Regions from separate parts of the Sphaerisporangium krabiense genome, predicted to be linked through region 2. Evidence: predicted binding sites of a transcription regulator. Region 2 holds the regulator's gene; the other holds the start of a gene.
The links. Region 2 encodes HrcA, which represses chaperone genes, less so after heat shock. Its sites were predicted from a motif close to TTGGCACTCTCNNNNNGAGAGTGCCAA; they were not measured.
Positions count from the first base shown of each region.

Region 1 (14,583 bases), 1.8 Mb from region 2:
ACGCGCTGCCTTGCCTCATCTTGAGATCGCGCACACCGCTCGGACAGCTCTTTCGTTTCAATCAAATGGGTTCTTGCGGCCGACTCCGAGGAGGACCCCGAGGCCTGGTAACCCTCCCATCCGTTGAAGATCTCGAGTAAACCCGGTAGGCGTGTCGCGTTGAAGTTCTGGTCCGTCTTCTTGTCGTAGGGTTGGTCCAGCCACGCCCGGGCTCTCCCATCGGTGACTGGCTTACCGGTTCCCGCGTCAACCCAGACCTTGAGCGTGAACGGAGCCAGAAGTCTGTCGGCCTGGCGCCGCAGTGCGCGAATCGCGTCGGAATGATCGCCCACAAGGCTGAGAGCATCCGTGAGATCTGCCTCGACCAGGTAGTCGAAGCCGAAGTACGCACGCGAGTCCCCTCGGTATCCCCTGTCGAGTCGCCGGAACGCTGCTGCCTGGCCACGGTCCTCCCGGTACACGGCCTCGGCCAGAACATCGACAAGAGGGTTACCGATGCGGAGGAGTCGTGTGCCTGGGTTCCTGAGGGCGACGTTGCGGTTGAGTGTTCCTCGCGAAACCTCGGGCGTGAGCCACGGGCGCACGGCACGCCACAGACGTGGCTCAACCTTCGGCGTCGGGCCGGATACGTCAAAGATCATATTCAGGGAACCGCCGACGGTCCTCTCCTCGTAGCGGAGTCCGATTCCGCCAGAGGTGTCGACATAGCCGCATAGGGCCTGGCTGGTGTCGCGCCAACCGGCTTCCATTTCCAACAGGGAAGTGGCGATGTCACGGCCCTCAATTGAGGTCTCGTGGATGGATTCGAGTATGTCCATCTTGTCGATCTCTCGTCGGGCCTCGGCGAGGTTGGCCTTGACCCGTGAGGCCATGGCCGGTAAGCCTTCGAGGCCATGCTCAAGTCCTGAAGCCCAGACGTCGTTCAGTCCTTCAGTGATGGCATCTTGAAGCGTCGAGACGGACACCGAGAACAACTCGTACCCATTCACCAACAGTTCAGCCCATGCCTCGAGGTAGGAGGCACCGGTGCCCTCATCGGCCAATCGGTACTGCGGAGCGGGGGTCCGCTGGTCGGCTGATCCGGGGTACCTGTCCACGCGGCCGAGTCGCTGCTCGAGTTGGTTCGGCGACCAGGGCAACCGTAGATGGATTACCGCGTCCGCCTCCTGGAGGTTGAGCCCTTCCTCTGCGGTGTCGTCTGCGATTAGTACGCGAGTCTGGGGGCGCTCCTTGGCAGACCACTTCACCAACGAGCGCTCTGACGTCTCGGTTCCCACCCTCTCTGAGTGTTCAAGAGCGGCGATGTTTGGGAAGCGTCTGCTGATGCAGTCTGTGATCGCCCCTGCAAGCATCCCTGGTCCGCAGAAGATCACCGTCCGGCGACTCTTCTTCAGCGCCGGCAGCAGATCAGTCACGAGTGCGTTGACAATCTGAGACGGGTCGGTTTCCTGCCCCGCCGCCTGCCAATTGGTAAGCAAGGGGCGTTCCACCTCGAGGACTTCAGGCTCGGCCAGTAGAGCGCGCTCTTGGGCACTCAGCCCTGCCCGAACGGCTGCTTCTTCGTCTTGGTTGACACGCCAGGCAAGCGCGTCGCTCAGGTCGTTGGTCCAACCGCTCGCCCGGGTAGAGAGGACGGCGAGCACCATTGCGTACTTCGCCTTCTGGTCCTCTAGGTCATGATCGAGAAGGTAATCCCAGATCATGGATCGCCAGTTCATGAGCATGGTTTGGGCGGCCTCGAGCGCATTGTTCGTCGTCGGCAAACTGACGGGGGATTGCCGTCCCCGGACCTCGTAGGGGAGGTACATGGCTTCGGGATCATCGACGGTGACGCTTAACCTACGGTGTCTGATAACGCGGCGGTGGAGTCTGTAAGCCTCGCTGATGTGCGCCCGAAGCGCCTCGGTTCGCGCCTTGAGGTCGGCTTCGTCGACGCCTTCGCGGAGTTCGTCCTCCTCATCCAGCAGGGTGAGGACCTCTTGGCTCAGTTCACGGAATCGCTCGTCGGAGTCGGGGATGAGCTTTTCGATGTCTGCGATTGCGTCGGGAAGCAGGTAGGTGAACTCGCTGTCCAGGGCGTGAACGTAGTTCGCGAGTTCGGAGCGCAGTTGGTACTTGTGTTCGAACGCAGCGAGATCGGACCATTTGTAGAGGTTTGGGTCGAGGAGATGTAGCAGCGCAAACTGGGTCAGGTGGTTCGACATGACGGGAGTCGCGGTCATAAGGAGAACACGCGTCGAGGTGTGGACGATGTGCGCGAGTTGCCTATAGGGACTGGCCTCCGCAGTTGTGACCTGGACAAGGCGGTGCGCCTCGTCCACAACGACCAGGTCGCTACCCTCCCAATCGGACCATCGTTCAGGGGATTCGTGAGAGAGGATCTGGATTTTCGCGCAGGGGAAGTCCTCGATGAAGAACTTGTCGACAAGTTCCCGTCGCCACTGGCGTCGTAGGACGTCAGGAGCGATGACGCTGACTTTGGCACGGGGATTATCGATCAAAGTCTGGCGGACCACATAGCCAGCCTCGATCGTCTTACCTAAGCCGACCTCGTCGGCGAGTAGGTAGCGCTGCACGGGGTCGGACAGCACGGTAAGTGCCGCGTGCACCTGATGCGGGAAGAACTCGACGGCTGAAGACAGCAGCGCCGAGGTGCTGGCGGAGGCTGCGCGCTGGGCGACGATGTTCCGGAGGAACGGCAAGCGAGCGTTGTGGAAGTAGCCAGATTCGTTGCCAGCCGAAGTCAGGACCTGGACGGGGTCTGCGACGGGCCGGTCCCACCGTACCCGCAGTTCGTCCTCCCGGACAGGGAAGTCGAAGTCGACGTTCGGAAACCGAACGAAGTACTCGCCGGGATCAGTCTGGTCCTTGACCCTGCCAGCCATCCACACCCCGGTGTCCGGGTTGCGCCGATACACCCGCGTCTCGGGGGCAAGGGCCACGTGCTTGCATTCAGTTTCCGGAACAGTCACGGAGTGAGCTACGGGCTCGGCCACAGATTCGAAGAAGTCGATTTGCACCTGCAAGTTGGAGACGTGGCTAACTCGTCCGACGCCGGGGGAACCGGCGTACTCGACCAGTTGACCGACGACAAATCGTTTCGACAAGTGGGCGAGCCTCCCTTCGCTTGCGCAGAGGACCATCGAGGTGGAACGGTCCCGTGTCTCTACTGGTGCAAAGTTAGCGGGTTGGACTGACAAAATGCCGCAACCAGCCAGGATTTCACGCAAGGACGGACGTCTATCACAATCCGTATGCATTGTATTACGTGCCGTTACCAACGGCAAACTCCTTGTTGATCTCCAGACTCTGTCGCATCTCCTGCTCGTGACAATGGGGTCTGGTCAGCCAAGTTGGCACAACTCGACCTTGACAACGCCGATGTTGCTCATCAGGCACAGGCGAGGACGCGATGGTTGGATAGGTGGGTGAGGACGGCGTAGTTGGCTTGCCGGCCGTCGGGGAAGTTGACGGGCATGTTGAACTGGACGCGTCCCGTGGATGGATGGTTGTCGAGCGACTCGGCAATCCCCGCGCGGGCGACCACGATGCAGGCGTGGCGGTGGCGCGCGTCGTCCGGACGGCGGGCACCCTCGTTCCGGACGACCACCGGTCTCCACAGTTCGAGCCGGTCGCAGTTCAGGAAGTGCTGGCTGCGATGCGGTACCAGTCGGGTGCGGCGGTCTGCATGCTTCCGCCGGGGGCCAGGACCGCACCTGGGAGCAGGCTAGCCTCCCCGGACGGCTGCCTCCACCTCTGAAGCCTCTGTATACGTCCTTGCCGGTGTTATCGACCCAGATGAGCGACTTCTGCTCGGCGGTGAGCCAGCGTTCGAGCCACTCTGCGTCGCTGAGGAGTTCGTTCTGCCCAACGTTGACCGCGTGCCTCGGTGACGGACCATCCGCCTTACTTAGAGGAGGTTGCCGCCCGCGCCGAACGAGCACGACGCTGTGGCGTGGTTCGAGACATCCGACCTTGCCAGCCTGCGTCTCGCCCACGAGCCGTATCTCTCGATGCTCACTACCGTGCTCGTCACCTGACGTCGCTCCGAAACCAGGAGTGCGCGTCCATCGGCAGATCCGGACGCCAGAGAGGTCGCCAAGCGCGCCGGCCACAGCGTCGACGTCCTGCTACGCGTCTACGCGAAGTGCATGGAGGAGGCAGCAGTCTCGCGCCAATAGCAAGATCGGCGAAGCTTTTGGACGAGTGATCCACATTGCGGCGAGTGGACCCCGAGTCATCCCCCTGGGGTCCTTTCATTTACAGGGAGAACTGGGCGATGCCCATCCCGCGTATATCCCGCACTAGCTGACATACGGCTGCACACGGTGGCCTACGGCTGCTCAAGAGGGCTAAGCAAAAGCCCAGATAGGGCCTGGTTAGGGCTGGTGGATAGGTGCCCCCGGCAGGATTCGAACCTGCGGCACCCGCTTTAGGAGAGCGGTGCTCTATCCCCTGAGCTACGGAGGCGGGATCTGGTGTAAGCGTACCGAAAGGTGGGGGGGTTGTGTGACGTGGTGGGGCTTGGGTCTTGGTGGGGGAGGCCATGGGTGGGCTGAGCTGCGGTAAAGGGGGGACATGGGGGGGTTGGTGGTTGCGGGGCGTGACTATGGTCGCGGAGCGTGAGTGTGAGCTGTGTGGGTGGTGCTGGGCGCACGAGGGGTGGGTGTAGCGGTGGTCTTGGGGTGGGGGGCGTCTGCGTGGACGTGATGCGTGGAGGACGTGTTGGGCGAGCAAGCTCCTGGGGGCATGAGCTGGGTTGTGGGTTGCGGCCGGGGCGCTTGCAGGGGCGGAGGGTTCGGCTTGGGGTGTTGATAGGGGCTTTGGTCGTGCCTGTGGTGATCGCGGTGGGGCTTATGGTCGCGGCGCTTAGTGGGTGAGGGGAGTGGTGGCTCGGGCGGGGAGGGGGAGCGGGTGCGGTCGGCGTTGGCGTCGTCGTAAGCGGCGGTGGTCAAGGCCGCCGCTCTCAAGAGCCGGATCGGAGTCTGTGGCACCGCACAAAGCAGCATCACCGCCGGTGGTGACCGCCCGAAGCGGCAGCGCCGCCGGTGGTGACCGCATAAAGCAGCATCACCGCCGGTGGTGACCGCCCCGAAGCGGCAGCACCATCGATGGTGGCAGTATCGCCTGGCGCTGTGCCAATGCCGGCATCGGCTCCATCGCCGATCCTGTCCCTGAGTTCCGTCGCCGATCCCGGCACTGGTTCCGTTGTCGATCCCGTCATTGGTTCCGTTGCCTGTCCCCATCGTCGGCTCCATGGCTGGTGCCCTTGCCGGCGCCGTTACTGGTGACGGCGGTGGCCTCTGCGGTGACGGCTGGACCTTGCGAGGAGAGCTGGCGGGTGTCCTGTGGAACGTCGTGGCAGTCGTGGCTTAGGGGGCGTGGTCGACCGGTTGTGGGAAGGGTGTGGCTGGTCTTGCGTGTGGTTGAGGTGGCGGCGTTGTGTGTGGCGTTGGGCGACTCGGGGGCGCTGGTGGGGGGTTGGGTGGGCTTTGCCGGGGTGGGGTGGGGGATTCGTGAGAGTGCGTCAAGTTTGGGGGGTGGGGGCGGTATAAATGCCATGATCCGTGCATAACGGGTCTTGTGCCTCGGGCCCGGGCACTTGGCTTGCTGTAGTAACGTGCGTGCCGGGCTGAGGTCACAAGTTCGCAACTGGAGGGGTTCCAACCGTGCCATCTCCTCGATCGGCGAGCCTGGTCGCGGTCTTCATGGGGCTGGCTTCCGTGCTCGTGCTCGCGTCGTCGGGGACGGCGCAGGCGAAGCCCGTCGCGCTGGAGGAGGCCGCGCGGGAGCCGGGTCCGGGGAACCTGACGGAGCTGCGGCGGGAGGCCGAGAAGTCGTCGCAGGCGCTGGCGGAGGCGACGAAGGCTCTGGAACAGCGGCAGGCGACGCTGGCGAAGGCGGACACCGAGCTGAAGGCGAAGCTGGAGCAGCTCCGCACGGCCACCGCGCAGATGTCGCGGGTGCGCAAGCCGCTCGCCGACCTCGTCCAGTCGCTCTACCAGACTCCGTCGGGCGGGGACATGTCTCCGTTCCTCTCCGGTGATAGCGACGTCGACCAGTTGCGCGCGCTCAGCGACATGACCTACTTGGTGTCCGGGCGGGACGAGGTGCTGGCCGACGCGGGGCGGCTCTATCAACAGCAGCAGAGGCTGGCGGCCGAGGCGCAGGATCTCCGGGCCACCAAGCTGCTGGTCGAGGCTCAGCTCAGCCTGGAGATCGACACGTTGCGGAAGCGTTCGGCGGCGACCGTCAAGTCCTTGTCGCAGGCGCTGGTGAAGCTCGGGGTGCGCGTCAACCAGGGGGGTCGGTCCGGGGCCGCGTGCGACCCCACGCGGGTGAGCTCGGCCGCGCAGTATCCGAACGGCCTGCTGCCCAAGAGTGTGCTGTGTCCACTCCAGCAGCCGGGGCGCGAGCTGCGCGCGGACGCGGCGATCGCGTTCGTGGCGCTCAACGAGGCGTACAAGCGGCGCTTCGGCAGGTCGATATGTGTGACGGACAGTTACCGCAGCCTCGGGGCGCAGCAGTCGGTCTATTACCGTCGGCCCGGGTTCGCGGCCGTCCCGGGGCGGAGCAACCACGGGCTGGGGCTGGCGGTGGACCTGTGCGGCGGGGTGGAGTCGTTCCGCTCGGCGCAGTTCAACTGGCTTGAGGCGAACGGTAAGCAGTTCGGGTGGATTCATCCTGATTGGGCGTATCGCAGTCCCTTTGAGCCCTGGCACTGGGAGTATGACCCCAAGGTCGGGTCCGGGCTGTAGGAGAGACTTCATAGTTGTCCACGTGCTGTGGATAACTATGTGCGTCGCAGGTGGTCACGTTTCCGACGACACGGACGGTGTGCGTGGGGGCAGATGGCGCGGCTCGCTGTTCGCGGCCTCAAGTTACGGACGGTCACGGGATTCGGGCTTCGTGGCCTTGTCACGGAGAGTGGCTGCTCGGGATCGCACTCATTGCCGGTGGCCGTGGATCGCGATGGACAGGCGTGAGCCCGTGGCGGCCTGGGCGAGGCGGGTGGCCTGATCGGGAGTGGCGGCGAGGACTACCAGGGCGCCGGTGTCGCCCATGGCGTCGGTGGCACGGGTCGCCGTGGGTGGGGCGATGACGGTCACCGCACGGGCCACCGTCGCGGTCGGGGGTGCGACCGCGTCGTCCCACTTCGGCGCGGCGGCGATGACGTCGATGACGTCGCCGGAGCGCAGAAGGTGTGCCGACGACGCGTCCGTGATGCGCACGGGCGCGGCGAGGAGGCCGGGGCCGTAGGCGTCGACGAGGGATGGGCCGAGCAGGCGTACGTCGGTCAGCGGCTCGCCGCGGCGGGCGGGCGAGGTCAGGACACGGCCGTCGACCGGGGCTGCAGGGGGGAGGGCTCCGTCGGGCACAGTGCCCTCGGGAAGCCTGATCACGGTGACGTCCGCAGGGGACAGTGCGCCGCCAGGGAGGTCGCGGGCCGCGGCGAGGACCTCGGTGGCGGCGGCGGGACGCACGGCGAGACCGAGGCACGTCATGGCCATCGCCGCCAGCGCGGCGGCCAAGAGCCGCCGCCGTCGGTTGACCATTCGAGCGGCACGAGACAGCGCCCCAAGAGATGGTGCGCCACGAGATGGTGCGCCAGAAGATGGTGCGGTGCGCATGGTGATCGCTCCTGATGGGCCATGTCGGGCCGTTCGCTGGGCGGCCGAGGGACTCGGGAACTCGACGGAGAGGTGTCACTGGTCGGCTGGGCATGCGGATCGAGGTCGTCGGTCGGCTGGTCATGGGGTCGACGTGATCGGCCGGCTGGTGATGGGGTCGACGTCACCGGTGGCAGGCATGTGGACCGACACCGTTCGGTAGGCATGTGGACCGGCGTGGCCGTCGCTGGTACATGGACCGTTAACCGATCGGGAGGCACGCGGGCCGATATCACCGGTTGGCCGGCACATGGTCCAAGGTGGTCGGCACGTGGACGTGCCCCATGCCGCAGGTGGTTGGTCGGCGGGTATGCACGCGTTGTCGCCGAGGCGAGGCGAACGTAACGGCCCGCCGATCGTCCGGTAACGGCACGCGGACGAAGCGCTTGGCCGGGAGGCTGGTCGGCGGGTGGACCGGACCGCAGAGGGACATGATCACCCGACCTCAGGGGTGTCATCCCCGCGCCGCACGGTGCCGTCGGCCACGGTGATGACGGTCGGGTTTGGTCAGGGGAGGGCGAAGGGGAGTTTGATGCCGTTCAGGGCGGTGGAGCAGGGGCAGGCGCGGTCGAGCGGGAGGGTGGCGGCGACCGTGGCGACGAGGGTGCGCATGCGTTCGCTGTTGGCGGCGAAGAAGGCGAAGACCTCTTCCTGGGTGACGCCCTCGCCGGCCTCGACCCCGGCGTCGTGGTCGGTGACGAGCGCCAGCGTGGTGTAGCAGAGGGCCAGTTCGCGGGCGAGGGCGGCCTCGGGGTAGCCGGTCATGCCGATGATGGACCAGCCGTTGGAGGTGAACCAGCGGGACTCGGCGCGGGAGGAGAAGCGCGGGCCCTCGATGACGACGAGGGTGCCGCCGTCCACGGTCTCCCACCCCTCGGCGCTCGCCGTCGTGTAGGCCAGGGCGCGGCCCACCGGGCAGTACGGGTCGGCGAAGGGGACGTGGACCGCGCCCCCCTCGTCGTAGTAGGTGTGAACGCGGCCGGAGGTGCGGTCGACGAGCTGGTCGGGGATCACGAGCGTGCCGGGGCCGTACTCGACGCGCAGCGACCCCACGGCGCTCGGGGCCAGCACCTGCCGGACGCCCAGCGAACGCAGCGCCCACAGGTTGGCCCGGTAGGGGATGCGGTGGGGAGGGTAGCGGTGGTCGCGGCCGTGACGGGGCACGAACGCGACGGTTCGCGAGCCGATGCGCCCCACGGTGACGGGATCGCTCGGCGGGCCGTACGGCGTGGTGACCTCGACCTCCTCGGCGTCGTCGAGGAGGGAGTAGAAGCCTGAGCCGCCGATGACTCCGATGTCCGCTCTGGTGACCATGGCGACGACACTAGCGCGCCGTGCCGGGCCCGTCGGCGGCGAAACCGCCGCCTGTGGAAAACCGCCTCAGCCGCTCGTACGAGCCGGGGGCGGAGGAGGGTTGTACGGCGTCAGAGGCGGCCGTACAACCCGCGACGGCGTCAGGAGGTGGAGGACGTGGAGGAAGTGGAGGACGTGGACGAGGAGCTCGCGGCGGCGGGTTCCTTCTTGCCCGAGCCCGAGTCGGACTTGGAGGCCGACCCCGAATCCGAGGAGCTGCCGGACTCCGACTTGGCGGACGACGACGAGGTCGTGGAGGTGGAGGAGCCGGACGAACGGTTGTCCGTACGGTAGAAGCCCGACCCCTTGAACACGATGCCCACGGCGGAGAAGACCTTGCGCAGCTTGCCGGAGCAGCTCGGGCACGTCGTCAGCGGATCGTCGGTGAAGCGCTGAGTCACCTCGAGACCTTCACCGCAAGCGGTACAGGCGTACTGGTAGGTGGGCACGCGGTCCTCCTCATATGGCTCACGCAGATTGGCACTCTACCGATGCGACTGCTAATGGTACGCAGCCGATTAGGCTAAACGCCACCCAGCCGGGTTCTAATCCCCGTCGCAAGCTCTCCCCGCCGAGGTCACGGGCCCCTATGCGGATGCCTTGTCCTGGTATGCCGCAGAGGCGGGAGAGGACGGGAGGGGCGGTGGGGAAGGTCGCCACGAGGGGGAACTGTGGCCGCGCGGCCTGAGGTGCTGGGGTCCCGCGCCGGCGTCGTAAGGGCCCCGCAAGGGGCAGATTCTCAGTCGCCACGTTCGCCGTACCATCCCGCCAGCTTGCCGCGCCGGCTGACGGCCCGCAGGCGCCGCTCGACCGTCTGCCTGCAGGCCGCGGTGGTGACGACCAGGAGCTGGTCCTCCGCGCGGAGCCGGGTCGAGCCCTCGGGGACGAACGAGCGTCCCTCCCGGACGACCATGGTGACGGCGGCGTCGGACGGCAGGCGGAGCTCGAAGATCTCCACTCCGTGCAGTCCCGAGCCGGGAGGGATCGTGATCTGGAGCAGGTCGGCGTCGAGCTCTTCCAGGGGCGCGGCCTCGACGCCGAGGTCGCGGGCCTCGCCGGGCGCGCCGATGCCGAGGACGCGCGCCAGGTACGGCAACGTGGGCCCCTGCACCATCGTGAAGACGATCACGATGACGAAGACCTCGTTGAACAGGCCTTTCGCCCCGATGATCCCCGCGGCCCAGGGGATGGTGGCCAGGACGATCGGCACGGCTCCGCGCAGACCCGCCCAGGACAGGAAGAGCTGTTCCCTCCAGGACAGCGCGTCGACGCCGGTGACGCGGACGATCAGGGCGGAGGCCACGATGGACGCGGGCCGCGCGAGCAGCAGCAGCGCGAGCCCGGCGATCAGCCCGGGGACGACGGTCGAGGGCAGCTCGGAGGGGCTGGCCAGGATGCCGAGCATGACGAACAGCCCGATCTGGGCGAGCCAGGCGGCTCCTTCGGCGAAGCCGCGGGTGGCGGGCCGGTGCGGCAGGCGCGTGTTGCCGAGGACGAGCGAGGCGAGGTAGACGGCGAGGAAGCCGCTGCCGTGCAGCAGCGCCGCGCCGCTGTAGGCGACGAACGCGAGGGCGAGCACGGCGATCGGGTACAGACCCGAGGACGGCAGCGCGACGCGCCGCAGCGCGTAGCCGCCGAGCGGTCCGACGGCGAGGCCGACCGCGGCGCCGACGCCGAGTTCGAGGGCGGCCTCGCCCATGACGTGCGCCACGTCGGGCAGCGGCGTGCCGAGCCCGCTGAGCATGACGACGACGATGACCGTGGGCGCGTCGTTGAAGCCGGACTCGGCCTCCAGGATGCCCGCGAGCCGCCGTGGCAGCGGCAGGCGGCGCAGGACGGAGAAGACCGCCGCCGCGTCGGTGGAGGCGAGGATCGCGCCGAGCAGCAGCGCCATGCGCCAGTCCATGCCGAGCAGCCAGTGCACGGACGCGGCGAGCACGACGATGCTGACGCCGACGCCGATGGTGGCGAGGGCGAGCGCGGTCGGCACGCCCTGGCGTACGTGCGCCCACTGGGTGGTCAGGCCGCCTTCGGCGAGGATCACGGCGAGGGCGGCGAGGCCGATCTGCTGGGCCACGCTCGCGTTCTCGAACTGGACGCCCAGCCCGGCCTCGCCGAGCAGCAGGCCGATGCCCAGGTAGATGAGCAGGGTCGGCAGGCCCGTGCGGTGGGCGATCCGGACGGAGGCGATGGCGGCGATCACCACGACGGACGCGAGGAGTAGCCAGATATTCAGATTCATCGGCCCTCCCTGTCGTGATTTTCCGCCCATTGTGGCGTATTAGTATGGTCCTCTACCACGAGGAACTACTTTGAGCTACCGTCACACGCGACACGGATGAGAGATCTACGGATTCATGGGTGAACGGTAGTGACGGACGAGTCTTCCCCGTACCTGAAGAACCCGGCGGTTCTTGACGGTCTGAGGAAGGACGATTCCGCCGGCGACGGCGACGACGTCCAGGAGGCTCCTCCGAAGAAGCGGCGGTTACTGCGCCGCGTCCTGATCGTGGTCGCGCTCGTCCTCGCCGTGGTGCTGGCGGCGGGCTTCGCGCTGGTGATGGAGCGTCAGATCACTCTGAACGGCAACATCCAGCGCATCACCGGGGCGTTTCCCGAAGAGGCGGGGCGGCCCGCGAAGACCGTGGGCGAGGCGCAGAACTGGCTGCTCATCGGGTCGGACAAACGGCCGGGCGAGGCGGGCTCCCAGCGGGCCGACACGATCATGGTCGTACACGTCCCTGCCGCCCGTGATCGGCTCACCCTCATCGGCATCCCCCGCGACTCTTATGTCCGCATCCCCGGGCACGGAAACAACAAGATCAACGCCGCGTACGCCTTCGGTGGGCCGAAGCTGCTGATCAGGACGGTGGAGGACCTCACCAAGATCCGCATCGACCACTTCGCCGCGCTGGACTTCCGCGGTTTCGTCGCGATGACCGAGGTGATCGGCGGCGTCGACGTCTACGTGTCGCGCAAGGTGTACGACCCGATGAACAAGGTCACCTGGCCGCAGGGCATGGTGCACCTGGAGGGCGAGAAGGCCCTGCTGTTCGTCCGGCAGAGGTACAACCTGCCCGGCGGCGACTTCGACCGCATCAAGCGGCAGCAGGCGTTCGTCCGCGCGATGGGCCACAAGATCATCAGCAGGGACCTGCTGACCAGCCCGCTGAAGCTCAACGCCTTCCTGGAGGCGCTCACCCGCGCGGTCAGCGTGGACTCCGGCGTCACGCTCAGCACGCTGCGCGACCTGGCCCTCGAGCTGCGCGACATCCGTCCCGACACGGTCGACTCCACGACGATCCCCACCAGCGGCACCGCCATGATCAAGGGGGCCAGCGTCGTCCGGGTCGACAGGAAGACCGGCGCGCGATTCTTCGCCGCGGTCCGCGACGACAAGCTGCAGGAATACTTCGACGACAATGGCGGTCTGGCGGATCTTCAAATCGTCTCGTGACGAAAATCCGTGACGAAAATCACACCCGTCCGAGCGTGACGATGCCCGAGGGAAGCGCCGCCATCGAAACCGCCATGTCGTGGGGTTCCGCGGGAATTCCCTCGATCAACTCGCCCTCGTGCAGCAGCGCGACCGTCGGCACGTTCGGCCCGACCCGGGCGAGCGCGCGGTCGTACGAGCCGCCCCCGCGCCCCAGCCTGACCCCGCTGGACGGGTCCACGGCGAGCGCGGGCACGATGACCAGGGCCGCGGTGCGGATGGCGTCCACGCCGCGCCGCGTGTCGACCGGCTCCATCAGGCCGCGCGGTCCCGGCTCCACCGATCCGGGACCGTCGTAGACGGCCCAGTCGAGGTCGTCGTCCGGCCGCAGGACCGGAAGGATCACGGTGGCGCCGTGCTTCCAGAGCGCGAAAACCAGGCCGTGCGTCGACGGTTCCGTGCCCAACGACCAATAGCACGCGACCAGCCCGGCCATTTGCACCCAGGGCCGGTCGAGTAGCGTTTCCCTGATCGCGGTCGCCGAGCCGCGCGGATCGGTGAGCCTTGTGCGCGCGGCCACGATCCTCCGGCGCAGCTCCGCTTTGTCCACTCGGCCCTCCATTAAGGTGCATCCATGGCTGACTACGATCCAGTGACGAAAGTCGTCATTCCCGCCGCCGGCCTCGGGACCCGCTTCCTTCCGGCGACCAAGGCGACCCCGAAAGAGATGCTGCCGATCGTCGACAAGCCGGCCATCCAGTATGTCGTCGAAGAGGCGGTGTCCGTCGGGCTCCTCGACCTCCTCATGGTGACAGGCCGGAACAAGCGCTCCATAGAGGACCACTTCGACCGCGCCTACGAACTGGAGGAGGTGCTGGCGGCCAAGGGCGACTCCGAGCGTCTGTCCCAGGTTCTCGAACCCGTCGAGATCGCCACCTTCCACTATGTACGCCAGGGTGAGCCCAAGGGCCTGGGCCATGCCGTCCTGTGCGCCAAGCAGCACGTCGGCAACCACCCGTTCGCCTGCCTGCTCGGCGACGACATGATCGACCACCGTGACCACCTGCTCAAGCGCATGATCGAGGTGCGCGACACCTACGGCGGCAGCGTGGTCGCCCTCATGGAGGTCCCCAGGGAGCAGGTCTCGCTGTACGGCTGCGCCGAGATCCAGCCCACCTCCGAGGACGACGTGGTCCGCGTGACGGGCCTCGTCGAGAAGCCCCCCGCGGACGAGGCGCCGTCCAACTGGGCGGTCATCGGCCGCTACGTCATCGACCCCGCCGTGTTCGAGGTCCTGGAGAACACCCCGCCGGGGCGCGGCGGCGAGATCCAGCTCACCGACGCCCTTCTCGAACTGGCCGGGCGCACCAACGAGGACGGCGGCCCCGTCCACGGCGTGCTGTTCCGCGGGCGCCGCTACGACACCGGCAACAAGCTCGACTACCTGCGCACGGTCGTCCAGTTCGCCGCCGAGCGCCCCGATCTGGCCCCCGACTTCATCCCCTGGCTCCGCGAGTTCCTCGACCGGCATTCCGGGTGATGATCAGATCATGGTCGCGATGAGATCGGTCGACGCACACCTCGCCGAGATCCTCGCCGCCGTGCGCCCGCTCGACCCCGTCGTCCTCGGCCTCGACGCGGCGCTCGGCGCCATCCTGGCCGAGGACGTCGAGGCCCCCGTCGCGCTGCCCCCGTTCGACAACTCCGCCATGGACGGGTACGCCGTGCGGGCCGCCGACGTCGCCGCGGCGAGCGAGGACCAGCCCGTCGTGCTCCCGGTCACGCTCGACGTCGCGGCCGGCGACGGCGCCCGGCGCGCGGTCGCCGCCGGGCACGTCACGCGGATCATGACCGGCGCGCCGGTGCCCGAGGGCGCCGACGCCGTGGTGCCGGTCGAGTGGACCGACGGCGGCGTGTCCGAGGTCGCCATCCGCAGGCCCGCGCCCGCGGGCAACGCGATCCGCAGGTCCGGTGAGGACGTCCGGCCCGGCGACGTCGTCCTGTCCTCCGGCGCCGTGCTCGGCCCCGCTCAGCTCGGCATCGCCGCCGGGGTGGGCAGGAGCGCGGTCCGGGTCCGCCCGCGGCCCCGCGTGCTCGTGCTGTCCACGGGCGCCGAGCTGGCCG
Region 1 is NZ_JACHBR010000001.1:3,238,357-3,252,939, forward strand. Features, by position in the region: gene dpdE (protein DpdE) at 1-3,260, opposite strand, end outside; gene BJ981_RS14495 (hypothetical protein) at 3,392-3,610, opposite strand; tRNA gene BJ981_RS14500 (tRNA-Arg) at 4,398-4,470, opposite strand; gene BJ981_RS14505 (D-alanyl-D-alanine carboxypeptidase family protein) at 5,670-6,758, shown strand; gene BJ981_RS14510 (RcpC/CpaB family pilus assembly protein) at 6,948-7,556, opposite strand; gene BJ981_RS14515 (S-methyl-5'-thioadenosine phosphorylase) at 8,178-8,984, opposite strand; gene BJ981_RS14520 (FmdB family zinc ribbon protein) at 9,125-9,472, opposite strand; gene BJ981_RS14525 (potassium/proton antiporter) at 9,763-11,265, opposite strand; gene BJ981_RS14530 (LCP family protein) at 11,395-12,480, shown strand; gene BJ981_RS14535 (5-formyltetrahydrofolate cyclo-ligase) at 12,500-13,069, opposite strand; gene galU (UTP--glucose-1-phosphate uridylyltransferase GalU) at 13,094-13,999, shown strand; gene glp (molybdotransferase-like divisome protein Glp) at 14,019-14,583, shown strand, end outside.
Region 1: BJ981_RS14520 (FmdB family zinc ribbon protein) is a predicted target of HrcA. The motif match lies at 9,501-9,527, and genes of this name have one in related genera.

Region 2 (14,583 bases):
GTCACGGTGTCGGTCGCGCCCGCCTCGACCAGCTCAGGGGTGCCGGGCGCGTAGTACGCCGACGACTCGGAGGTCTTCTCCAGGTAGGTGACCCGCAGCCTCGGGCGCAGCACGCTCTCGCCCTCGGCCTCGGTGGCGAGGAACTGGGCCGACTGCTTGGCGGTTCCGGCCTCGTTGGCGACCTTCACCAGCAGGCCGTTGTTGGACGCCGGGGTGGCCGTCCAGGACTTGGCGGCGGCGGTGACGTTCCACTTGCGCCACTGCGGCTGGGCGTTCACCCCGCTCACCGACCCGAGGGCGGTGGTCTCGAAGTCGCCGCCCGCGGTGGTCCAGTTCGCGGTGCCGTCGGACGTGGCCCAGGTGGCGGCCTCGGTGAACGGCCTGGTCAGCTTGTGGGCGTTGAACGTCGCGCCGGACCCGCCGGTGTTGACGGCCCACAGCGACAGCGTCGCCTCGCTGATCTGCGCGTCCGCGGGGATCTCGGTGGTGTAGTCGTCGAACCTCACCACCGCGCGGGTGTTGGCCAGCGTGGTCGCGGTGTTGCCGACCTGGAGCCACTTCTGCCCGGACACCGTGTCGTGCCCGGCGGCGGGCTCCCCGGACGACAGCGTGGTGTCCGCGCCACCGTAGAGGATCTTGGAGATCAGGCCGGGGCGGGGGAGGATCACCCGCTGGGACTGCGAGACGATCTCCTGCCCGTTCCGCAGCTTCACCACGATCCAGTACGTGGCCTCGTGCACGTACGACGGGTCGGCGATCGCCTCGGGGTCGCCGCCGCCGGTGGTGTCGGTGTAGGAGGTGGTGTCCGGGGAGAGCGGCGCGACCAGCGTGTCCACGACTCCGTCGGCGGAGGGCACCTGGCAGCCCGACGGGCACTCCCGGTGGACCTGGTACTCCTCGACGTCGTCGGACGGGTCGCCGGGGGTCGGGTCGGCGTACGGCGTCCAGGACAGCGACGCGCCGGTCGCGGTCGCGGTGGTCACCGGCTTCAGGGTCACGCCCGGGTCGCCGTAGGTGATCACCAGCCTGGGGATGTTGGCGGTCTCGCCGGTCATCCCGTCGCCGCCGTACACGTCCTCGGCCGACTCGTACACCGGGCCGGCGATCTTGCCGGTGGCGGTCTCGTCCGCGGCCTTGAGCATCAGGCCGTACATCGGCGCCTCGATGCTGGACATCCAGCCGTTGACCATGCCGGTCACGTCGAAGGAGTGCCGGCGCGACAGCTCGCCCGGCTGGCGGGTCACCGTCGCGGCCACCGTGGGGGAGAACGAGGGCTGGGTGTTCCAGTTCACCTCCCAGGAGTCCCAGGGCGAGGTGATCTCACGCGCCTCGATGGTCACGGGGCCCGCCTCGCCGAGAGCCTGGTCGAAGTAGGTCTCCAGCCGCGCCGAGTCGACGTGGGCGCCGATCGGCACCTCGTCATTGGTGATGTTGAAGTACAGCAGGGCGCGGTTGACGCCGGCCGCGGAGATCTTGCCGACCGGGAGCTTCCAGGAGGAGTCGTAGTTGGTGGTCTTGGCGGCCGAGTTCACGTAGGTGTCGAACCCGCCGGCTTCCGCGGGCTGGATGCGGATCGTCGGGTCGATCACCACCGGCCACTTGCGGTCGGGGGCGGCCAGCCAGCCGGCGTCCGGGGTCAGCGTGATCGTCGCCTCGGCGTCCTTCTGGGCGACGGTCTGGGTGACGGCGTCGGAGTACCGCCTCCCGTACGGCGAGGTCGTGTCCGGCCGCGCGTCCAGCATGAACGGCTTGGGGATCGTGAACGCCGGGCGGTCGGCGCCGTCGGCCACGAAGGCGACCGAGCCGTCCGGGCGGGGCTGGGCGCGGACGCCGCCGGTCTTCACGGTGAAGGTGTAGGACGCGCCGGCGGCCGGGGGCTTGGCCAGCACCAGGTACTCCTTCACCCCGCCGGGGGTGAGCTTGTAGACCAGGTCGGCGCCGTCCCAGACGTTCCTGTATGTGACCACCGATCCCTTGACCTCGGGGGTGACGCGCCGGGCCTGCCCGGCCACGCCGAGGGTCAGGCTCCGGTCGCCGGCGGCGATCCTCGTCAGGGCGGCGGTGTCCTCGCCGAAGCGGGAGGAGAAGCCGGTCCTGTCGTTGCCGAACCGGAAGCCCTGGTCGCCGACGGCCTGGAGCCGGGTGTCGATGGGCTGCCACGTGCCGGCCTTGTCGCGGTAGTGCACGGGCACGGCGGAGGACTCGACCTGTAATCGGCCGTCGTCGAGCTGGAAGACGCGGTCCTGGGCCGTCCGTTTGGCGGTCAGCTCCTTGACCCGCCTGCCCGGAGGCCGCACGGTCTGGGACGCGGGCCGCGCGCCGGGCAGGGTGATCGTGCCGGGCCCCGGCCGGGCCTCGCCCTTGGGGTCGTCGGTGAACAGGCCGGTGATGCCCTGCGTCACCCAGCTCGTCAGGCGCGTGAGGGCGTTCGGCTCCTGCGCGGCGGCGGAACCGTCCGCCCGCGCGGGGAGGGCGGGGACGGCGGTGGCCAGCAGGGTCAGGCCGACGACCGTGGCGAGGGCACGGCGTGATCGCGGGCCTCGGGAGCGGGAGCCTCCGGGGTACGGGGCTCGTGTGGGGACTTTTCGGTCCGGATCGGGCGGGGTCCCGGTCGTCCGGGGCATGCCGCGGCGATCGCTACGGGGGGATCTCACAGGCGCTCCGCTCTCTTGGAGGACGGGAAACGATATGAGCGCCCTGATGAAGCCAGGCCGTGAGCTGGACGGTCAAGGTCCACGCAGCGTGACGGCACGGCTGTTCGAACATAGGATCGAATGACTGGATGGAGGCCGTCTGTCTACGTGCGCCTCGCACAGGGGACGGATTTCGTGACGGTGCGTGTCCGTGACGGTGCGTCAAACGCGCAGGTCGCGTGTGACGGTATGTTGCCGAACTGTAATGTAAATGGCGGGGCTACGGCCATCTCAAAAGCGGCTGAAAAGGTCGTGAAAACGAATCCGACCTCCAGTGGAACGTCATTCTTGGATGGTCGGGTGATTTCTTGATGACGTTGGCCTCGATCGGCGGCGGCGTCGTGGGGGCGGATTGTCGCTTTCCGGATTCGCCGTGTTCATCGCCATATCGGCGCTTCATAGCATCGCGTGTTACGGCCGCGATGAAACCTGCCACCTCGGCCGATGCCGACATATCCGCGTAATCGCGCACATTTGTCGACGTGTGGCCCATCATTCGGTCACGAATGATCGATGGCCCTGGCTCGGCCGAGAATCCTGTTCGGTTACGGCGAAGGTCCCCGTGGTCACGAAGAGAAGTGGCGCGCAGTACCGTGCGTGTGATCGGTAACGCCGCCGGCGCCGGGAGAATCGCATTCCGTGAGCGACTTCATGCTTTCGCGTGACAACGCTGATCCGTGAATTCGACGACATCGATTACCGTACGTGAGGACGGTGCCGGTGTGGCGCGGCCTGGCCGTGCTGGTCGGTGCGCTCGCGTAGCGTGCGCGATCGCGGCCTGTTCCCGGTCTTCGGCCGGGTCCCTACGCCGCCGGACGGCGGGTGGGCCGCGTCGGCCGATGAGTTCTGCACGGTGCCGGTGTCATGACAGGGGGAGAAACGCAACGACCTCGACGGAGGTGGACCATGTCCAAGATGCTCTACTCGGCCGCCATGTCGGTGGACGGCTTCATCGCCGGTCCCGGCGGTGACATGTCCTGGCTTACCGGGTACCTCGGGCCGAACCCCCTGGTGCCCGAACTCATCGCGAGCATCGGTGCGCTCCTGGTGGGGAATCGCACCTTCCGCGGCGATGACCCGCACCGCGGCACGCCCGCGGAGGGCAAGGCGTTCGGGGGCGGGTGGAGTGGGCCGCAGTTCGTGCTCACCCACAATCCGCCCGCGACGCCCGTGCGGGACGTCACCTTCGTGACCGATCTCGGCGACGCGGTGAGCAGGGCCAAGGCGGCGGCAGGCGGGAAGTACGTCAACATCATCGGCGCGGATGTCGCTCGCCAGTGCCTGGAGGCGGGCGTTCTGGACGAGGTGCTGGTGATGGTCGTGCCGGTCATGCTGGGCGACGGCGTACGCCTCTTCGACCATCCGGGCGGCGCCACGGTCGGGCTCGAACGCGTCGGCGTGAGCGAGGGATCGCCGGCGACGAACCTGTGGTATCGCGTGGCCGGGTGAGGACATGACGAAACGCCGCGTCCGTGACGGGCGCGGCGTTCGCGTGAACTCGGGGCTGCCGGTCCTACTTGGCGGCCTGCAGCGCGGCGGCGCGCTTGGCGATGGCCGACTTGCGGTTGGCCGCCTGGTTCTTGTGAATGACGCCCTTGCTGGCGGCCTTGTCGAGCTGGCGGGCGGCGGCGCGCATGAACGCGGCGGCCTCCTCCGCGTTGCCCTGGTCGGCGGCCTCGCGGAACTTGCGGACTGCCGTCTTGAGGGACGACTTGACGGCCTTGTTACGCAGCCGGGCCTTCTCGTTCTGCCGGTTGCGCTTGATCTGGGACTTGATGTTCGCCACGAAGAAGCCTCGGTGAAAGTCGGTCGGATTGGTGGACGCGCGGGCAGAGAGGGCGCGCCACACGCAGAGGAACAGGCTACCAACATGCCGAGTGAGCCCTCAAATCAACGACCCGAGAGACCGTGGCACACACCTGCGCCGTCCATCTTAACCCGGCGACGAGCTTGTCGCTCTTGGTGCCCGGTAAACTGGGGGGAAGAGCGCGGCCCCGGCGCCCCGGCGATGCGACGCCGGTGTGCGAACCGCGCTGCTCTGCTGTCCGGGGTGACGCCTCCCGGGGACGACCCGGCGCGTCACGACGGACACCGGCTGGCCCGCCAGCCGCCCGATCATCGTCTACCTGCCGAAACGGACCCCGGTGCGCACCCAGCCTGGCCAGACCGACCCCGCGCTGATCCGCAACTTCTGCATCATCGCGCACATCGACCACGGCAAGTCCACGCTCGCCGACCGGATGTTGCAGCTCACCGGTGTGGTCGACGACCGGCAGATGCGCGCGCAGTACCTCGACCGCATGGACATCGAGCGCGAGCGCGGCATCACGATCAAGTCGCAGGCCGTGCGCCTCCCGTGGGACGGCCACGTGCTCAACATGATCGACACTCCGGGGCACGTGGACTTCACCTACGAGGTGTCCCGGTCGCTGGAGGCGTGCGAGGGCGCCGTCCTGCTGGTCGACGCCGCGCAGGGCATCGAGGCGCAGACCCTGGCCAACCTCTACCTGGCCATGAACGCCGACCTGCACATCATCCCGGTGCTCAACAAGATCGACCTGCCGGCCGCCCAGCCCGACAAGTACGCGGAGGAGCTGGCGCACCTCATCGGCTGCGAGCCGTCCGACGTGCTGCGGGTGTCGGGCAAGACCGGCGTGGGCGTGGCCGAGCTGCTCGACCACGTCGTGGCGCACATCCCGGCCCCGGTGGGCGACGCCGCGGCGCCGGCCCGCGCGCTGATCTTCGACTCGGTGTACGACACCTACCGCGGCGTGGTGACCTACGTCCGCGTGGTGGACGGGCAGCTCTCCAAGCGCGAGCGCACGATCATGATGTCCACCGGCGCCGCGCACGAGACGCTGGAGATCGGCGTCATCTCGCCCGAGCCGGTGCCCGCCGCCTCGCTCGGCGTCGGCGAGGTCGGCTACCTGATCACCGGCGTGAAGGACGTCCGCCAGGCCCGTGTGGGCGACACGGTCACCTCCGTCGTCCGCCCTGCCGGGGAGGCCCTCGGCGGGTACGAGCACCCCAAGCCCATGGTCTACTCGGGCCTCTATCCGATCGACGGCGACGAGTACACCGAGCTGCGCGAGGCCCTGGACAAGCTGCGCCTCAACGACGCGGCGCTCGTGTACGAGCCCGAGACCTCGGCGGCGCTCGGCTTCGGCTTCCGCTGCGGCTTCCTCGGCCTGCTGCACATGGAGATCGTCCGCGAGCGGCTGGAGCGCGAGTTCAACCTGTCGCTGATCTCCACGGCGCCCAACGTCATCTACCGGGTCGTCATGGAGGACGGCAAGGAGCTCGTCGTCACCAACCCCTCGGAGTTCCCGGCCGGCAAGATCGCCCAGATCTTCGAGCCGGTGGTGAAGGCGACGCTGCTGTCCCCGTCCGACCACATCGGCGCGATCATGGAGCTGTGCCAGGCCCGCCGCGGCTCGCTCCTCGGCATGGACTACCTCTCCGAGGACCGGGTCGAGATCCGCTACACGCTGCCGCTCGCCGAGATCATCTTCGACTTCTTCGACCAGCTCAAGTCCCGCACCCGCGGGTACGCCTCGCTCGACTACGAGCCCTCGGGCGAGCAGGAGGCCGACCTGGTCAAGGTGGACATCCTGCTCCAGGGCGAGGCCGTCGACGCGTTCAGCGCGATCGTGCACCGCGAGAAGGCCTACGCCTACGGGGTCGAGATGGCCAAGAAGCTCAAGGAGCTGATCCCGCGGCAGCAGTTCGAGGTGCCGATCCAGGCGGCCATCGGCGCGCGGGTCATCGCCCGCGAGAACATCCGCGCCATACGCAAGGACGTCCTCGCCAAGTGCTACGGCGGTGACATCAGCCGCAAGCGCAAGCTGCTGGAGAAGCAGAAGGAGGGCAAGAAGCGCATGAAGATGGTCGGGCGCGTCGAGGTCCCCCAGGAGGCGTTCGTGGCCGCGCTGTCCACCGAGGGCTCCGCCGCGGACAAGGCCGGCAAGAAGTAGTCCCGTGCCTTCCGCGCTCCTGGACGGCGATCCGGTCCCCGCGTCGGGGGCGCTGCCCGGCAGCGCCCGCGAGGGGCTCGGCACGCGCCCGTTCGGCTTCTACGTGCACGTGCCGTTCTGCGTCACGCGCTGCGGCTACTGCGACTTCAACACCTACACCGCCGCCGAGCTCGGCCCCGGCGCCTCGCGCGCCGACTACGCCGCCACGGCCGTCGAGGAGGTGCGGCTGGCCCGCCGCGTGCTCGGCGACGCCGACCTGCCCGTCCGCACCGTGTTCTTCGGCGGGGGCACGCCCACCCTGCTCTCCGCCGGGGACCTGACGCGGGTGCTGCGCGCGATCGGCGAGGAGTTCGGGCTCGCCCCGGACGCCGAGGTCACCACCGAGGCCAACCCCGAGTCGGTCGATCCCGCCTCGCTGGAGGCGTTGCGCGCCGGGGGCTTCAACCGGATCAGCTTCGGCATGCAGAGCGCGCGCGAGCACGTCCTGGCCGTCCTCGACCGCCGCCACACCCCCGGCCGTCCCGCCGAGGCCGTCCGCGAGGCGCGCGCCGCCGGGTTCGCGCACGTCAACCTGGACCTGATCTACGGCACTCCCGGTGAGAGCGACGACGACTGGCGGGCCTCGCTGGCCGCCGCGATCGAGGCCGGCCCCGACCACGTCTCGGCGTACTCGCTGATCGTGGAGGACGGCACCCGCCTCGCCGCCCGGATCCGCAGGGGCGAGCTGCCCATGCCGGACGACGACGTGGCCGCCGACCGCTACCTGGTCGCCGACGCGATGCTCGCGGCGGCCGGTTTCTCCTGGTACGAGGTCTCCAACTGGGCGACCTCCGGGCCCGCCCGCTGCCGCCACAACCTGCTGTACTGGACCGGCGGCGACTGGTGGGGCGTCGGCCCCGGCGCGCACGGCCATGTCGGCGGCACGCGCTGGTGGAACGTCAAGCACCCCGCCGCGTACGCCGCGCGCCTGGCCGAGGGACGTTCCCCGGCCCACGCCCGCGAGGTGCTGACCCCCGAGGACCGGTACGTCGAGCGGCTGATGCTGGAGCTGCGGCTGGACTCGGGCTTCCCCGTGGCCGAGATCGGCCCGGACGCCCGCACGACCCTCGCCCGCGCGCTCGGCGACGGCCTGCTCGACCCGGGGCCGTTCCGCGCGGGCCGTGCCGTCCTCACCCTGAAGGGCCGCCTGCTCGCCGACGCGCTGATCCGCGACCTGGCCTGAGCCGGGCGAGGGTCAGGAGGCGTCCTCGGCGGTCACGAAGTCGATCAGTTCCTCGACCCGGCCGAGCAACTCGGGTTCCAGGTCGGCGTAGCCGCGCACGGAGCCCAGGATGCGCCGCCAGGCGTCCGCGGGCTCGCCGCGCCAGCCGAGGGCGGCGATCACGCCCTCCTTCCAGGGGACGCCGCGCGGCACCTGCGGCCAGGCGGGGATGCCGACCGCCGAGGGCTTGACGGCCTGCCAGACGTCCACGAACGGGTGGCCCACGACGAGCACGTGCGGCGAGGTGACCTCGGCGGCGATGCGGCTCTCCTTGGACCCGGCCACCAGGTGGTCCACCAGCACCCCGAGGCGGCGCCCGGGGCCGGGGCCGAACTCCTCGACGATCGCCGGCAGGTCGTCCACCCCTTCGAGGTACTCGACGACGACGCCCTCCACGCGCAGGTCGTGGCCCCAGATCTTCTCGACCAGGGACGCGTCGTGGAGGCCCTCGACGTAGATCCGGCTCTCCTTGGCGACCCGCGCCCGCAGCCCGGCGACCGCGATCGACCCGGACGCGCTGCGCGCCGGGCCGGACGGGGCGGAGGGCGCCGGGCGCACCAGCGTGACCGGCTTGCCCTCCAGCAGGAAGGCCGCGGGGGCGAGCGGGAACAGCCGCCGCCGCCCGAAGCGGTCCTCCAGCGTCACGGCCTCCTTGTCGCAGGCCACGACGGCGCCGCAGAAGCCGCCGCCGGCGTCCTCGACCACGAGGCCGGGTTCGGCGGGCACCTGGGGGATCTTCCCCCGCAGGGGCCTGCGCCAGTCGCCGGCGAGCACGTCACGTCCGTAGTCCCGCATAACCGGGCACGCTAGCAAAATCAGACCCGCGGATGGGGCCCCTGGGGCGCCTGCGGCCACGCGCCGCGTGTCTCGGCCGTGCGGGCGGCGCGGGCACGGCGGCGCCGGACGACGATCACGATCGTGACGATCGACGCGAACAGGAAGCCCGCGAGGGGGATCAGGAACAGGTACGCCGCACCCTTGGCGAAGTCGCCGGCGCCGGCGGTCAGGCGCTTGCCGATCCCGAAGAGGACCTTCCCGCCCTGGGACTCGCAGCCGATCTGGTAGGTGCCGGCGGCGGGCACGGAGATGTCGAACATGCCCTCCCAGGTGCGCCCGTTCGCGGTGATCGTCTGGCGGACGGACGTCGGGGTGAGCTTCACGGGCCGGCCCGCGACGTCCTGGGCGAGACAGGTCACGTTGGTCGGCCCGGACGCCGAGGCGTACAGGACGGGCTGGTCCAGCGGGTTCAGGGGAGCGGACACCTTGCCGCCGCTCTGGAAGACGTGGGTCGGGGCGATCTGCTCGACGGCGCCCACGAAGCCGCTGAAACCCGTCCAGACGCCTACGACGACGCTGACGAGGAAGACCAGCCAGGCGAGCGGGATCCAGCGCCTGCGGGGACGCAGCGGCGCCGCGGAGCGCGGGACGCCCGGGGCGCCGTACGCCGGGCCGCCGGGCGGCGGTCCCGGCACGGGGCCGCCCTGGGGTGGCACGGCGGACGGCCCGGGACGTCCGCCGGGGCCGGCGGGTCCCGGGCCTCGCGGTGGGCCGCCGGGCGGCGGGACCGTGGGGCCGCCCGCCGGGGGAGGGCCGTACGCGGGGCCGCCGGGGACGGGACCTCCGTGCGGACGGGGGGCGCCGGGCGGGGGAACAGGGGGCGGGCCGTGGTGTTCCGGGGTGCCCTGGCGCGGGATCCGGGGTGCCGGGCCGCCCGGACCTGGCTCGTTCTCGGTCATGATCCCAGTGTGGACGACGGGTCTTGTCATCAGATAGCAAGTGGCTTGTCACTGACCGGGTGAGGTCGTGCCGACGAGTTATCGCACGCCGACGGCCGGGGCCGTACACTTGGCACTCAGGAACACAGAGTGCCAGCCAGCTGTTCACGCAGGCACGATCGCGAGGCAGGAGGTGAGCACGTTGCTCGACGACCGTAAGCTGGCCGTCCTGCGCGCCGTTGTCGAAGATTACGTGTCCACCAACGAGCCGGTCGGGTCAAAGGCGTTGGCCGAGCGCCACAATCTGGGCGTCTCCCCGGCCACCGTCCGCAACGACATGGCCGTGCTCGAAGAGCAGGGGTACATCACGCAGCCGCACACCAGCGCGGGCCGCGTGCCGACCGACAAGGGTTACCGGCTGTTCGTCGACAAGCTGTCCCAGATCAAACCGATGTCGGCGGCGGAACGCCGGGCGATCGAGACGTTCCTCGCCGGCGCCGTCGACCTCGACGACGTCGTCACGCGCACGGTCCGGCTGCTCGCCCAGCTCACCCGTCAGGTCGCGGTGGTCCAGTACCCTTCGCTGACCCGCTCGACGGTGCGTCATGTCGAGTTGGTGCCGCTCGCCGAGCGGCGCATCATGCTGGTGCTGATCACCAACACCGGCCGGGTGGAGCAGCGTGTCGTCGATCTTCCCGAGGGCGTGGCGGACGATCGCATCGCGCATCTGCGGGCGCTGCTGAACGCCTCGCTGGACGGGTGCGGGCTCAGCCGCGTGCCCGACACGGTCGCCGATCTCCCCGAGCGGCTTCCCGAGGAAGAGCGACCGGCGGCGGCCACTATCCTTTCGGTGTTGCTGGAGACTCTGGTCGACCGCCACGAGGAGAAGATCATCTTCGCCGGGGCGGCCAACCTCGCGGGCGACTTCACCGTGGGCCTGCGCGATGTTCTCGAAGCCCTGGAGGAGCAGGTCGTGCTCATGCGGCTGCTCGGCGAGGCGGACGAACATTCCGCGCTTATGGTGCGCATCGGTTCGGAGAACCCGTACTCGGGTCTTCACGGCACCTCGATCGTCGCCGCAGGATACGGTTCGGGCGACAACGAACTGGCTCGGCTCGGAGTGCTGGGCCCGACGCGAATGGACTACCCGGTGACTATGGGAGCGGTGCGCGCGGTGGCGCGCTATGTCGGCCAGATCCTGGCGGGGTCCTAGGTGGCCCGCGACTATTACGGCATCCTCGGGGTCCGCCGTGACGCCAGCCAGGACGAGATCAAGAAGGCGTACCGCCGGCTCGCCCGCGAGCTGCACCCCGACGTCAACCCCGACCCGGAGACGCAGGAGCGTTTCAAGGAGATCAACCAGGCGTACGAGGTCCTGTCGGACCCGAACAAGCGCCAGATGTTCGATCTCGGCGCCGACCCGATGGGCGGGGCAGCGGGCGCGGGCGCCGCGGGCTTCGGCGCGGGTTTCCCGTTCAGCGACATCATGGACGCCTTCTTCGGCGGGGCCGGCGCCGCGCGCGGCGGGCCGCGGTCCCGGGCCAGGCGCGGGCGCAACGCGACCATCCGCGTCGAGCTGGACCTGTCGGAGTCCGCGTTCGGCACCACGCGCGAGCTGGTCGTCGACACCGCCGTGGTGTGCGGGGTCTGCACGGGATCCGGCGCCGCGCCGGGCACCCACCCCGACACCTGCGACATGTGCCACGGCCGCGGCGAGGTCTCGCAGGTCACCCGGTCGTTCCTCGGCCAGGTGATGACCTCGCGGCCGTGCCCGCAGTGCGGCGGCTTCGGCTCGATCATCTCCCACCCCTGCCAGGAGTGCTCCGGCGACGGCCGGGTGCGCACCCGCCGCACGATCAAGGTGCGCATCCCCGCCGGCGTCGAGGACGGCACCCACATCCAGCTCGCCGGCGAGGGCGAGGTCGGTCCCGGCGGCGGCCCGCCCGGCGACCTGTTCCTGGAGATCGTCGAGCGTCCGCACTCCATCTTCGAGCGCCGCGGCGACGACCTGCACTGCACCGTGCAGATCCCCATGACGGCCGCCGCCCTCGGCACGATCCTCACGGTGGAGACCCTGGACGGCGCCGAGGAGATCGACGTGCGCCCCGGCACCCAGTCCGGGCAGGTCATCCCCCTCTACAGCCGGGGCATCCAGCGGCTCAACGAGACGGGCAGGGGTGACCTGCTGATCCACGTCAACGTGGAGACCCCCCACCGGCTCGACCCGGCGCAGGAGGAACTGCTCAAGGAGCTGGCCAAGCTGCGCGGCGAGGAGCGCCCGCCCGGCAAGTTCGCGCCCGGGCAGCAGGGCTTCTTCTCCCGGCTCAGGGACGCCTTCAACGGCCGCTGACGCGGGCCCGGTCCTGCCGGGTCCCGTGGCGTCGTGGGCGGCGCCCGGCACTAAGGTTTGCGGGTGAGCGTCCCCGTGTTCCTCGCCGGCGACCTGTCCGGCGACGAGATCCTCCTGTCCGGCCCCGAGGGGCGGCACGCCGCGACCGTCCGCAGGCTGCGCGCCGGGGAGCGCGTCGACCTCACCGACGGCAGGGGCGCGGTCGCCGAGTGCGCCGTGGAGTCCGCCGGCAAGGACGCGCTGCGGCTGCGGGTGCTCGGCCGGTACGACGTCCCCGCGCCCGCGCCGCGCCTGGTCGTCGTGCAGGGCCTGCCCAAGGGCGACCGGGGCGAGCTGGCCGTCGAGATGATGACCGAGGCCGGGGTGGACGTCATCGTGCCGTGGGCCGCGGCGCGCTGCGTGACGCAGTGGAAGGGCGAGCGCGCGGGCAAGGCGCTGGCCCGCTGGAGGTCGGCGGCCAGGGAGGCGGGCAAGCAGGCCAGGCGCTTCCACCTGCCCGAGATCGCCGAGCAGGCCACGACCGCGGAGGTCGCGCGGCTGATCGAGGACGCCTCGGCCGCCGCGGTGCTGCACGAGGAGGCCGCCGAGCCGCTGTCCCGGCTGCCGGTGCCGTCGGCGGAGGACGGCGGCGACATCGTGATCGTCGTCGGGCCCGAGGGCGGCGTCACCGACGACGAGATCGCCGCGTTCCGGGAGGCCGGGGCCACCGCGGCGCTGCTCGGGCCGACCGTCCTGCGCACCTCGACGGCCGGGGTGGCCGCGGCGGCCGTGCTGCTGGCCCGCACCGGCCGCTGGTAGACACGAAAGCGCGAAGGCCCGCAGGCGCCTCTCTACGGCCCCTCAGGGTCGCCGGGAGGCGCGTGCGGGCCTTCGATCAGCTCTGCAGCGTCTCCGACGTGAGCGTCCCGGTGGAGCCCTCCGCCGTCATCTGCGGGGTGGCGGAGGGAGGGACGCTCGCCGTCGGGGCCGGCGTGCACGAGTGGCAGGTCTCCGGTGTCGTGGTCGCCGTCGGCGTGGGCGGCGGCACCCGGGTCGCGGTGGGCGTCGGGCTCGGCGTGGGCTTGCGCGACGGCCCCGGCCGGGTGGTCTCCTCGGGAGACCCGCCGGTCGGCGCGGGGGAGGCGCAGGGGCCCGCCGACTCCAGGGCGCCCGGCTCGGCCGGGGACGGAACCGCCGTCGGGCACTCCGAGCCCGGCGTGGGCGACGGCGTCGGCTTGGCCGTGGGAGACGGCCCCGCCGAGGTCGTCGCGCCCGGCACCGCGCGCTGCGTGCCGGTCACGGGCTGGCGGCTCGGATTGATCCAGGGCCTGCGCGTGCTCGACTCGTCGGGCGGGTCGGTGTTGTACTCGACCTGCACGATGGGGTGCTGGTCGGGGGTGAACTGCTCGCGCAGGTTGGGCACGAGCATCACCACGGTGGCGGCGACCAGGACCGCGCCCAGCGCCGACGCGCCGGCCCGCCACCAGAAGACGCCTCGCAGGCCGCGCGTGCCGCGCTGCTCGATGCGGGTGCGAATGATCTCCAGTCCGTCCGCGGACGGGACGACAGACTCCGCCTCCGCGCGCAAGACACGGCGCAAGATATCGCCGGACTCGTCGGGGGCCTCGGTCATGACAATTGCTCCAGTACAGTGCGTAGTGCGGCCATTCCGCGGGCTGTGTGGCTTTTCACCGCACCCTTGCTGATGCCCATGGCATCAGCGATCTCCGCTTCCGAAAGGTCGCCGTAATACCGCAGCACCAAGGCTTCGCGCTGTCTGGTGGGCAGGCCGCGCAGCGCCTCGATGACGGCCGACCGCTCAAGCTCCCCGATCGCCCCGTTCTCCGCGCTCGGAGCGTCGGGCAGGCCCTTGGGAGCGTACTTCTCCACGACGGCGCGATGGCGCAGCACGGAGCGGGATCGGTTCACGACCGATTGGCGCAGGTAGGCGAGTGCCTTGTCGGGGTCGCGCAGGCGACGCCACGCACCGTGGAGGGCGACGAAGGCGTCCTGGACGACTTCCTCCGCGGTCGCGGTGTCGCGTACCAACAGCACGGCGAGACGCACTAGCGACCGATAGTGGGCGCTGTAAAGCGCCGTAACGGCCGTGTCGGCGTCCCACCCGACGGGCACCGCCCCCATCGACCTTTCGGCCACGAGGGTCTCGGTGGTCACATCTGTTGGACGCACGGCCTTCCCAGAGGGTTTACGCTCTGCCGGTTCTTTAGGGGGCATGACCCAGTTGTGTCCTCGACGGTGGCCTCGCCGACACTGAACGTTGTCTGCCGCTGAAGTGTCGCACATCAACCCTAGCCGGGAGGATCTTTCGGCGGGACCACCTCGGGATTACCGATTGGCAACGGAGGTGACTACCATTCCGCCGTGACAGACTGCCTGTTCTGCAAGATCGTCAGCGGGGACGTCCCCGCCACGATCGTCCACGAGACCGCGCGCACGGTCGCCTTCCGGGACGTCAACCCGCAGGCGCCCACCCACGTGCTGGTCATCCCCAAGGGCCACTACGAGAACGCCGCGGCGCTCGCGGCGGCCGACGACGGCCTCGCCGACGAGGTCCTCACGGCCGCCCACGCGATCGCCGTCCAGGAAGGCG
Region 2 is NZ_JACHBR010000001.1:5,065,905-5,080,487, forward strand. Features, by position in the region: gene BJ981_RS22295 (DNRLRE domain-containing protein) at 1-2,624, opposite strand, end outside; gene BJ981_RS22300 (dihydrofolate reductase family protein) at 3,600-4,142, shown strand; gene rpsT (30S ribosomal protein S20) at 4,207-4,479, opposite strand; gene lepA (translation elongation factor 4) at 4,838-6,667, shown strand; gene hemW (radical SAM family heme chaperone HemW) at 6,672-7,889, shown strand; gene BJ981_RS22320 (DUF3097 domain-containing protein) at 7,902-8,723, opposite strand; gene BJ981_RS22325 (hypothetical protein) at 8,744-9,400, opposite strand; gene hrcA (heat-inducible transcriptional repressor HrcA) at 9,846-10,856, shown strand; gene dnaJ (molecular chaperone DnaJ) at 10,857-11,993, shown strand; gene BJ981_RS22340 (16S rRNA (uracil(1498)-N(3))-methyltransferase) at 12,057-12,791, shown strand; gene BJ981_RS22345 (hypothetical protein) at 12,868-13,605, opposite strand; gene BJ981_RS22350 (SigE family RNA polymerase sigma factor) at 13,602-14,114, opposite strand; gene BJ981_RS22355 (histidine triad nucleotide-binding protein) at 14,355-14,583, shown strand, end outside.